One region of the Neorhizobium sp. AL 9.2.2 genome, then DNA from elsewhere that is predicted to be linked to it. Evidence: riboswitches for the same ligand, from Rfam matches in the RefSeq annotation. Region 1 holds a riboswitch; the other holds the start of a gene.
What was found. A riboswitch is a leader RNA that binds a small molecule or an ion and turns the genes downstream of it on or off. The one in region 1 is predicted to bind thiamine pyrophosphate.
Positions count from the first base shown of each region.

Region 1 (4,183 bases):
GCAAGGCGATTGAGCGTGAAGAACACTGGATGCGCTACGGCGTGACCGCAAGGCGCAAGCGCAACATGCGCCGCGTCGGCGAGCTGCAGTCCATGCGTGCCGACTACCGCGGCCACAAGGGGCCGCAGGGTTCCGTTCAGGCCTCCGTCGCCGAAGGTCGCGAGTCCGGCAAGCTGGTGGTGGAAGCGGAAAACATCACCAAGACCTATGACAAGCCGATCGTCGCGCCATTCTCGATCCGCATCCATCGCGGCGACCGGATCGGCCTGGTCGGCCCGAATGGTGCTGGCAAGACGACGCTGCTGAAGATGCTGACGGGCCAGCTCGCCCCCGACGGCGGCTGGATCAAGCTCGGCACCAATCTCGAGATTGCCACGCTCGACCAGAAGCGCGAGGACCTCGATCCCGCCGACACGCTGTCCCATTACTTGACAGACGGCCGCGGCGAAACGCTGCTGGTCAACGGCGAACAGCGGCATGTGGCGGGCTACATGAAAGACTTCCTGTTCCAGCCGGAACAGATCCGCACGCCGATCAAGAACCTCTCCGGCGGAGAGCGCGCAAGGCTGATGCTGGCCCGCATGCTGGCAAAACCATCGAACCTTTTGATCCTCGACGAACCGACCAACGACCTCGACATCGAGACGCTGGACCTCTTGCAGGAAATCGTTGCGGGATATGCCGGCACCGTCATTCTCGTCAGCCATGACCGCGACTTTCTCGACCGCACCGTGACCTCGACGATCGCTCCGGTAGACCCGGATGCGCCGGATGGACGCTGGATCGAATATGCAGGCGGCTATACCGACATGCTGCAGCAGCGCAAAGGCATGGCCGACGAAAAGCGCCGCGCCGATAAGGCGGAAAAGGCAAAGACCGAAGGCAGTGCGCCCGGTGTCACTAAGGCAAAGGGCAAGCTTTCGTTCAAGCAGAAATTCGCGCTCGAAAACCTTCCCAAGGAAATGGCGAAGGCACAGGACGACATCGCCACGTCCGAACGCAAGATGGCCGATCCCAAACTCTTTGCCAAAGACCCGTCGGCATTTTCAAAGCTCGCCGCAGAAACGGCAAAACTGCGCGATCGCGTCGCCAAAATGGAAGAAGAATGGCTGGAACTCGAGATGCTCAGAGAACAGATTGAAGGATAGTTAAAGAATTCCTATACTTAACAAATAAACATCCACCGTTTTATTTGTCGGGAGCCGGAACAAACATTCCCCGGTGACGTTCGGCATCCATCAAGTGGTCGAAATGCGTAGTGCGGTATGAATGCCGACATGCCGACCAGATGGAAACAAAACGGTTAGGAATGTCCAATGCTGACTAATGTGATGCGTCGTCGGCTGGCGAGTGATGCAATGGAACAGCGCGTTCTGATCGTTGAGGACGAATTCCTGATCGCGCTTGATGTTGCCGAGACTGTCGAGAGCATGGGTCTCAAGGTTGCAGGCTTTGCCAGCGCCCGCAAGCACGCCCTGTCGCTCGGTGCATACGCCGATATCGCGCTGGTCGACGTCAATCTCGCCGATGGCCGCACAGGTCCGGAAATCGGGCGCGAACTCGCTGCCGAATACGGCCTGACGGTCATCTTCATGACGGCCAATCCGGAAGACGTGAAAGACGGCGTCGAGGGATCGCTCGGCGTTCTGACCAAGCCCGTGATGCCGCATGTGGTAGAGCAGACAATCGACTATGCCATCGCCAACCGTCTTGGCGGCATGGCGATCGTGCCGCGTGACCTCAAGATATTCCGCAACGACTCCCAGTCAGGCTACGCGCTCAACGCCTGAACCTTGTTGTCAAAGAACTACTAGCAAGAAAGCCGTCCGGCACGCCGGGCGGCTTTCTTGCTATCGAGACTGCTATCGCACGATGCCTTTCGGTCCTTTGGCCCTGAACGCAAGACGGCAGGGTTCGACACCACTTGCCAGACAATTCCTTCACCGTTACATCTACTCCCGCTCTAACGGGGTGCTGCGCGGTAACGTGCGGCTGAGAGGCTTTCAGCCAACCCGCGGAACCTGATCCGGCTAACACCGGCGGAGGGATTAGACGGCTCACGCTCAGCGCCTATTCCCCTTGTAGATTGATTTTGAAGGAGGCGTTGATGCGCAAACTCTTGCTATCGCTCACCGTGGCTGCGGCCACCATCATCCTGTCGCCGGCCGCCAAGGCCGAAGACAAGGTGCTGACCATCTACACCTATGAAAGCTTCACCGCCGACTGGGGCCCTGGCCCCAAGGTGAAGGCCGCTTTCGAAAAGACCTGCGCCTGCAAGGTCGAATTCGTGGCTGTCGCCGATGGCGTCGCACTTCTGACCCGGCTGAAGCTGGAGGGTGAGACGACCAAGGCCGATATCGCGCTTGGGCTCGACACCAACCTGATTTCGGAGGCCAAGGCCACCGGCCTGTTCGAACCGCATGGACTGCAGGCATCGTCAGAGAATGGCGGCATCAGCGTTCCCGGCAATTACGCCGACGATACGTTCCTGCCCTATGACTACGGCCATTTCGCCGTCGTCTACGACACGAAGACCATCAAGAACCCGCCGAGGAGCCTGAAGGAACTGGTGGAAGGCGATCCGTCGCAGAAGATCGCGATCGAAGATCCGCGCACCTCGACACCCGGCCTCGGCCTGCTTTTGTGGATGAAATCCGTCTATGGCGACAAGGCGCCGGAAGCCTGGGCAAAGCTGAAGGGCCGCATCCTGACCGTCACCCCCGGCTGGTCTGAAGCCTACGGCCTGTTTACCAAGGGCGAAGTGCCGATGGTGCTGTCCTATACGACCTCGCCTGCCTACCACATGGTGGAGGAGAACGAGAACCGTTACCAGGCGGCTGCTTTTTCCGAGGGACATTACGTTCAGATCGAAGTGGCCGGCATGCTGAAGGGCGCCCGTGACAAGGATCTCGCCCGTGACTTCCTGAAGTTCATGGTGTCGCAGGGCTTCCAGGATGTGATCCCTACCACCAACTGGATGATGCCGGTGACGAAGACGTCGCAACCGCTGCCAGACGCTTTCGGCAAGCTGGTTAAGCCGGAAAAGACATTCCTGATGGGATCTGACGAAGTCGCGAAGAACCGCCAGGCATGGATCGACGAATGGCTCAACGCCATGAGCATGAACTGATCGGCTGAATCGGGTATGCTGCTGACCGCTGCCGAGCGAAGACGAGGGATTTCCGGCGGGGTGCTGAGCCTCGGCGCGATCGCGCTTTTCGTCGGCATCGCGGTCTCGGCCCTGCTGCTCTGGGATGCCCCTGAAACGCAGGGGCAATTGTTCACGGCCTATACCGGCCGCATCCTGCAGTTCACGCTGTGGCAGGCGGCGCTATCGACCTTGTTCTCCGTATGCCTTGCCCTTCCCGTAGCGCTGTCACTGGCGAGACGGCCACATTTCATCGGCCGCGTCTGGATCGTGCGGCTGATGGCGCTGCCGATGGGCCTGCCGGTTCTGATCGGGGCGCTGGGTCTGATCGGCATCTGGGGCCGCCAGGGCGCGGTGAACGGCCTCCTATCGACATTGGGGCTGGAGCAACCGATCAGCATTTACGGCCTGACCGGCATTCTTCTGGCCCACGTGTTCTTCAACCTGCCGCTGGCCGCCCGGCTGTTTCTCGTGGCGCTTGAGCGGCAGCCGGCCGAATACTGGCTGCTGTCCACCAGCCTCGGCATGAAGCCCCTGTCGATCTTCCGTTTCATCGAAGGCCCGGCCCTGATCCGCGTCGTGCCAGGCATTGCCGGGCTGATCTTCATGCTCTGCGCCACCAGTTTCACGCTGGTCCTCATCCTCGGTGGCGGGCCGGCGGCAACGACACTGGAAGTAGCGATCTACCAGTCGCTGCGCTTCGATTTCGATCCGCCCCGCGCCATCGGATTGGCGGTGCTGCAGATTGCGGTAACCGGCCTGATCCTCGCCGCCCTCGCGTTTCTCCCCGCCCCCGACGGCACACATGTGACCGCCGGCCGCGCCACCCGCCGCTTCGATGGACGCACATGGGGCGCAAGGCTGTGGGACGGCTCGACCATCCTCGCTGCGACCCTGTTTCTCGTCCTGCCGCTTGCCTCGATCTTCCTAGCCGGCATCAAGGCCGATCTCTGGCGGCTGGCCTCAAGCCCCGCCTTCCTCAACGCGGCCTATACAAGCCTGTCGATCGCGCTCTTGTCCGGGCTGCTGGCCGTC
Region 1 is NZ_JAALXU010000007.1:318,448-322,630, forward strand. It holds gene G6K99_RS16480 (ABC-F family ATP-binding cassette domain-containing protein) at 1-1,148, shown strand, start outside; gene G6K99_RS16485 (response regulator) at 1,317-1,790, shown strand; TPP riboswitch at 1,958-2,065, shown strand; gene thiB (thiamine ABC transporter substrate binding subunit) at 2,093-3,130, shown strand; gene thiP (thiamine/thiamine pyrophosphate ABC transporter permease ThiP) at 3,146-4,183, shown strand, end outside.

Region 2 (4,183 bases), on a different contig from region 1:
GCTTCCAGGCATTGTCCGGGTGATTGGTCAGGAAGATCGCAGCCTTCTCGACGGATTCGAGAAAGCGGGGGAGGCGGGGATCTGTCGCAAGCGCGTCGCGCGTCACGAAGATCAGCTCGTCATAAACAGGGACGCCGTGTTCTTCCGGAAAGAAGGAACGACCCTCGTGCCCTTCGATCCGCATCTGCGTCAGTTCGAAGTTTCTAAAACCGCCAAGCGTGGCATCGACCTTGCCGCCGATCAGCGACGGCGAGAGGGCGAAATTGACGTTGATCAGTTGGACCTCGGTAAGTGCAACGCCTTCGCCTTCGAGCATGCGCTTCAACATCGCATCTTCGAAACCCGTGACGGAAAAGCCGACCTTCTTGCCGCGCAGGTCCTTGAGGCTCTTGATCGGGCCATCGGCGAGAACCGTCACCGTATTCAAGGGCGTTTCGACGAGGGTACCGATTCGCTTGAGCGGCAGGCCGGCTGCACGGTCGAGATAGAGGTTCGGTTGGTAGTGGATGCCGATATCGGCCTGGCCGGTGGCAACGAGGCGAGGCACCGTCGACGGGTCGGCGGGAGGCACCAGCTCGACATCGAGGCCGGCGTCTTCGAAATAGCCGTTCTGGGCGGCAATCACGAGCGGCGCATGGTCCGGGTTCACGAACCATTCAAGCATGACGGTGAGCTTTTCTGCCGCCTGGCTAGCGGACGCAATCATGCTCACGGATAGGGCAATGGCAAAGGCCAGAAGCATGCGTTTCATGGGTGGTCGTCTCTCCTCACGATGATAACTGTGTCTGTTGTTCGGTCTCGATTGCCCAATGGGGGCGTCCCTTTACGAGACGGTCGAAACCCAGGCGCAGCGCGACGCTGGTCAGGGCCAGGATGGTCATGGCTGCGAAAACGGTGTCGGTCTGCATCCGGGCGTTCGCCTGAACCATGACAAAGCCGAGCCCGGCTGAAGCCCCGACCCATTCGCCGATCACGGCACCCAGCGGCGCGAGCGGCACGGCGACGCGCAGACCGGACACGAGCGCCGGCAGCGCAAGCGGTGTTCTGAGCCTCACAAGGATCTGCCAGGGCGTCGCGCTTGTCAGCGCGGCGGCTTCCAGGATCGCCGGTTCCGTCCGCCTCAGGCCATCTGCGAAGGCGGAGGCGACCGGGAAGAAGATGACGAGCGTCGTCATCATCACTTTCGACGCCATGCCGAAACCGAGCCAGAGCACCAGGATGGGTGCCAGCACGAAGACCGGAAAGGTCTGCAGGATAAGGATGATCGGCCAGGCAAGCCTGCCGGCCCGCGGGAATGCCACGACGAGAAACGCGACCGCCGCACCGAAGATGCTGCCGGCGACGAGACCTGCAAAAATCTCGGTGATGGTGACAGCGGTATGATGAGCGAGGAAGCTGCTCTGACGCACCAATGCCTGCACCACCGCGAGCGGTGACGGCAAAAGATAGCGTGGCGGCGAAAAGACCTGAACGGCTATCTGCCAGCCCACCAGCAGCAGAAAAAGCCCGAGGGCTGCAAACCGGGACTGCATGTCAGCGACGCGGGTTGAAACCGTCGAACCGCATTCGTCCTATTCGGGTATTTCTCGAGAGCGTAAGCATGGCTGATCTCCTGACCTTGACATCATGGAGATCCAGGCGAGCGGAGAATAAGAAAGAGGTGCGGTATTGCGCCGTTTCCGTTCCTACGCCGGTATGACCCGGATCAGGTTCAAGGGTCCGGCTCACCGCCATCTCAGCACCGTTCGATGCTCCCCTCGGAATGACGCTAAGGTTGGACAAAGAAACGGCCTTTGTCAATCGCTTGCGATCGCTGTCCGGCAGAGCCTGCGCGGCGAGGTGACAAAAATTTTATTCTATGTCATCCGCCTCCCGGAAACCCGGGGCCCGTCCGCTGGTTATGTCTTCGCAACTTAGGAGGAGCAACCATGACCGATAGAGAACAGGAACAGCGCGAACGGGCCTACAGACTGTGGGAGGAAGAAGGCCGTCCTGAAGGGTCCCATGACGATCACTGGAAGCGTTCCGAGCATCCAGCCGACATGTCGGATCAGGAAAGCGACGATGTGACCAAGGTCAACCAGCAGGCTGATGCGGCGTTTGGTGGAGAGAACGATGCAGCGGCCGACGATGCCGCCACAATCCGGCCTCCGTCGTCAGTCGCGCCGGACTGACGTCGACCAGCGGTAGTCTGGATAGGTATCAGACCTGCCCTGCATGAAAGGGGTTGGCACAACACCTCGAAATATCGGCTGCCGATAGTTCGGCCGTCGACACACTTCAGCCGTCACAAAACCCGTTCGTCCGGTCCACTTTATGCGTCGTCGGGCGATCGAGAACCTGACCGAAACACACGACGGCCACCCGTTTTCCGGTGGCTTTCGCCAGATACATATAGTCGTCAGCGCGTTTGACATAGGTTTGCGGCGTGTCTTCGGCCTTTAGGAACGTAACGCCGACCGCGGCACCCGTGAATGTCACCTGGCCATCGATGGGGATCGGCTTGAACACCCTTTCCATCGTTTCCTGAATATGCGTCTGCATATCGCCCGCAAACTTGCGATCCATGTCGAGAAGAATAGCAAACTCGTCTCCTCCGACCCTGGCGATGAAATCCGTTGCTCGGAAACTTTCGCGAAGTCTCGCCGAGATCGTTCGCAGGACTTCGTCGCCTGCGGAATGCCCCAGACTGTCGTTGACGATCTTGAAGCCGTTGAGATCGATGTAGGCGATGGCGAGCTTTCTGTCATTGAGCAGGTTGCGGGCAACCTCTCCGGCAACAACCTCATCGAAACAGGCTCGGTTTGGGAGACCTGACAGGGCATCGGTCTGCGCGGAGGTTTTCAGAGCGCTTTCGATAGCGCGCTGCTGCCTGACGCGGGCAGACACATCGACAATGACCTCCACATCGAATGAAACGCCATCGACGATCGTGCGTTGCGCGGAAATCAGGGTTGGGATGATCGTACCATCCGAATGAGCAATCTCAACATCTTCGAGCTCGTAGGCGCCGTCCTCGCGCAATAGCCGGTGCCGTCTGTCGCGGGCGGGATTGTCGATCGCGGCACCCTCGGAAATCAGCTTCTTTCCGTTGATCTCGTCCCATTTCAGGCCGGTGAGCTTCAGATAGGCATCGTTGACTTTGACGTAGCTCGAGGTTTTCGTGTCGCTCGTCGTGATGGCCATGGCAATGGGCGCGGACTCAAACATCCTCATCAGCATTGAGATCAAGTGTTGCGTCGGCAGGACATCAGCCTGGTCCGGATCATGCCAGACATGAGGAGCCTTCACGGATACTTTCCCGTCCAGCGGGACCTCCGTGGGCACGATCTCGGTGATGGTGCCGTACCATTTCACGATCTTGCCGGTCGCATCGCGATGAGGCTTTGCCCGACTGACCATCCATCGCCAGCTGTCGTCGTGCAGACGCATGCGAAACCTGGTTTCGAATGGGTCGCCGGATGGCAGCCATCCAAGCCATTCCCGCCGAACCCGCAAACTGTCGTCCGGATGCATCCGACCGTACCAGTCCGCGATCCGGTCACGCATCCTGGACATCGTCGGGTCTGGCGTTGGCCCCATGAAATTGACAATGCCTTCGGCATCGCTCGACCAGGGAATGTTCGGGCTGAGTTCGATCGACCATCGTGCGTGGTCTTCCGTCTCGGTCAGCGCCTTTTCCATCGATTTGTGACCGGTAACATCGATCGCCGTGACCGAAATGCCGATCGGCTCGCCTGCGTCGTCATCGACCCGCTGGTTCACCACGAGGAGAATGTTCTCACTTCCGGGCGGACGATATTCGTCCACAATCAAAGGCTCGCCCGCAAGGACTCGCTGAAGATCTTTGGTGACCCGGCGCGCCTCTCGTGCCGGCATGAAACTGTGAACGGTGAGCCCGATCATCTGCTCGGGCGTTAATCCCAGCATTGCAGCGAACCGATTGTTTACACTGACATGGCGCAAGTCTGAATCGAGAAAGCAGAGACCGACCGGTGCCGCCTCATAGAGCGTTTCCAGTTGATGGACCCGCTGGAACAGCGAGCCGGTTCCGCGGCGTTCCGTGAGTGGCTTCTGCTTGCTGACAGCGAGAAGCCGTTCTGTCGCATCACCGTCGACAGGTCTGCCAAACAGCCACCCCTGTCCAACGTCGCAACCAAGGCGCTTCAGCATTTCTGCCTGT
Region 2 is NZ_JAALXU010000009.1:590,660-594,842, forward strand. It holds gene G6K99_RS20335 (ABC transporter substrate-binding protein) at 1-751, opposite strand, end outside; gene G6K99_RS20340 (ABC transporter permease) at 768-1,532, opposite strand; TPP riboswitch at 1,666-1,768, opposite strand; gene G6K99_RS20345 (DUF2934 domain-containing protein) at 1,929-2,174, shown strand; gene G6K99_RS20350 (EAL domain-containing protein) at 2,281-4,183, opposite strand, start outside.
Region 2: linked by a shared signal. The riboswitch ahead of G6K99_RS20340 (ABC transporter permease) and the one ahead of thiB (thiamine ABC transporter substrate binding subunit) in region 1 are both predicted to bind thiamine pyrophosphate.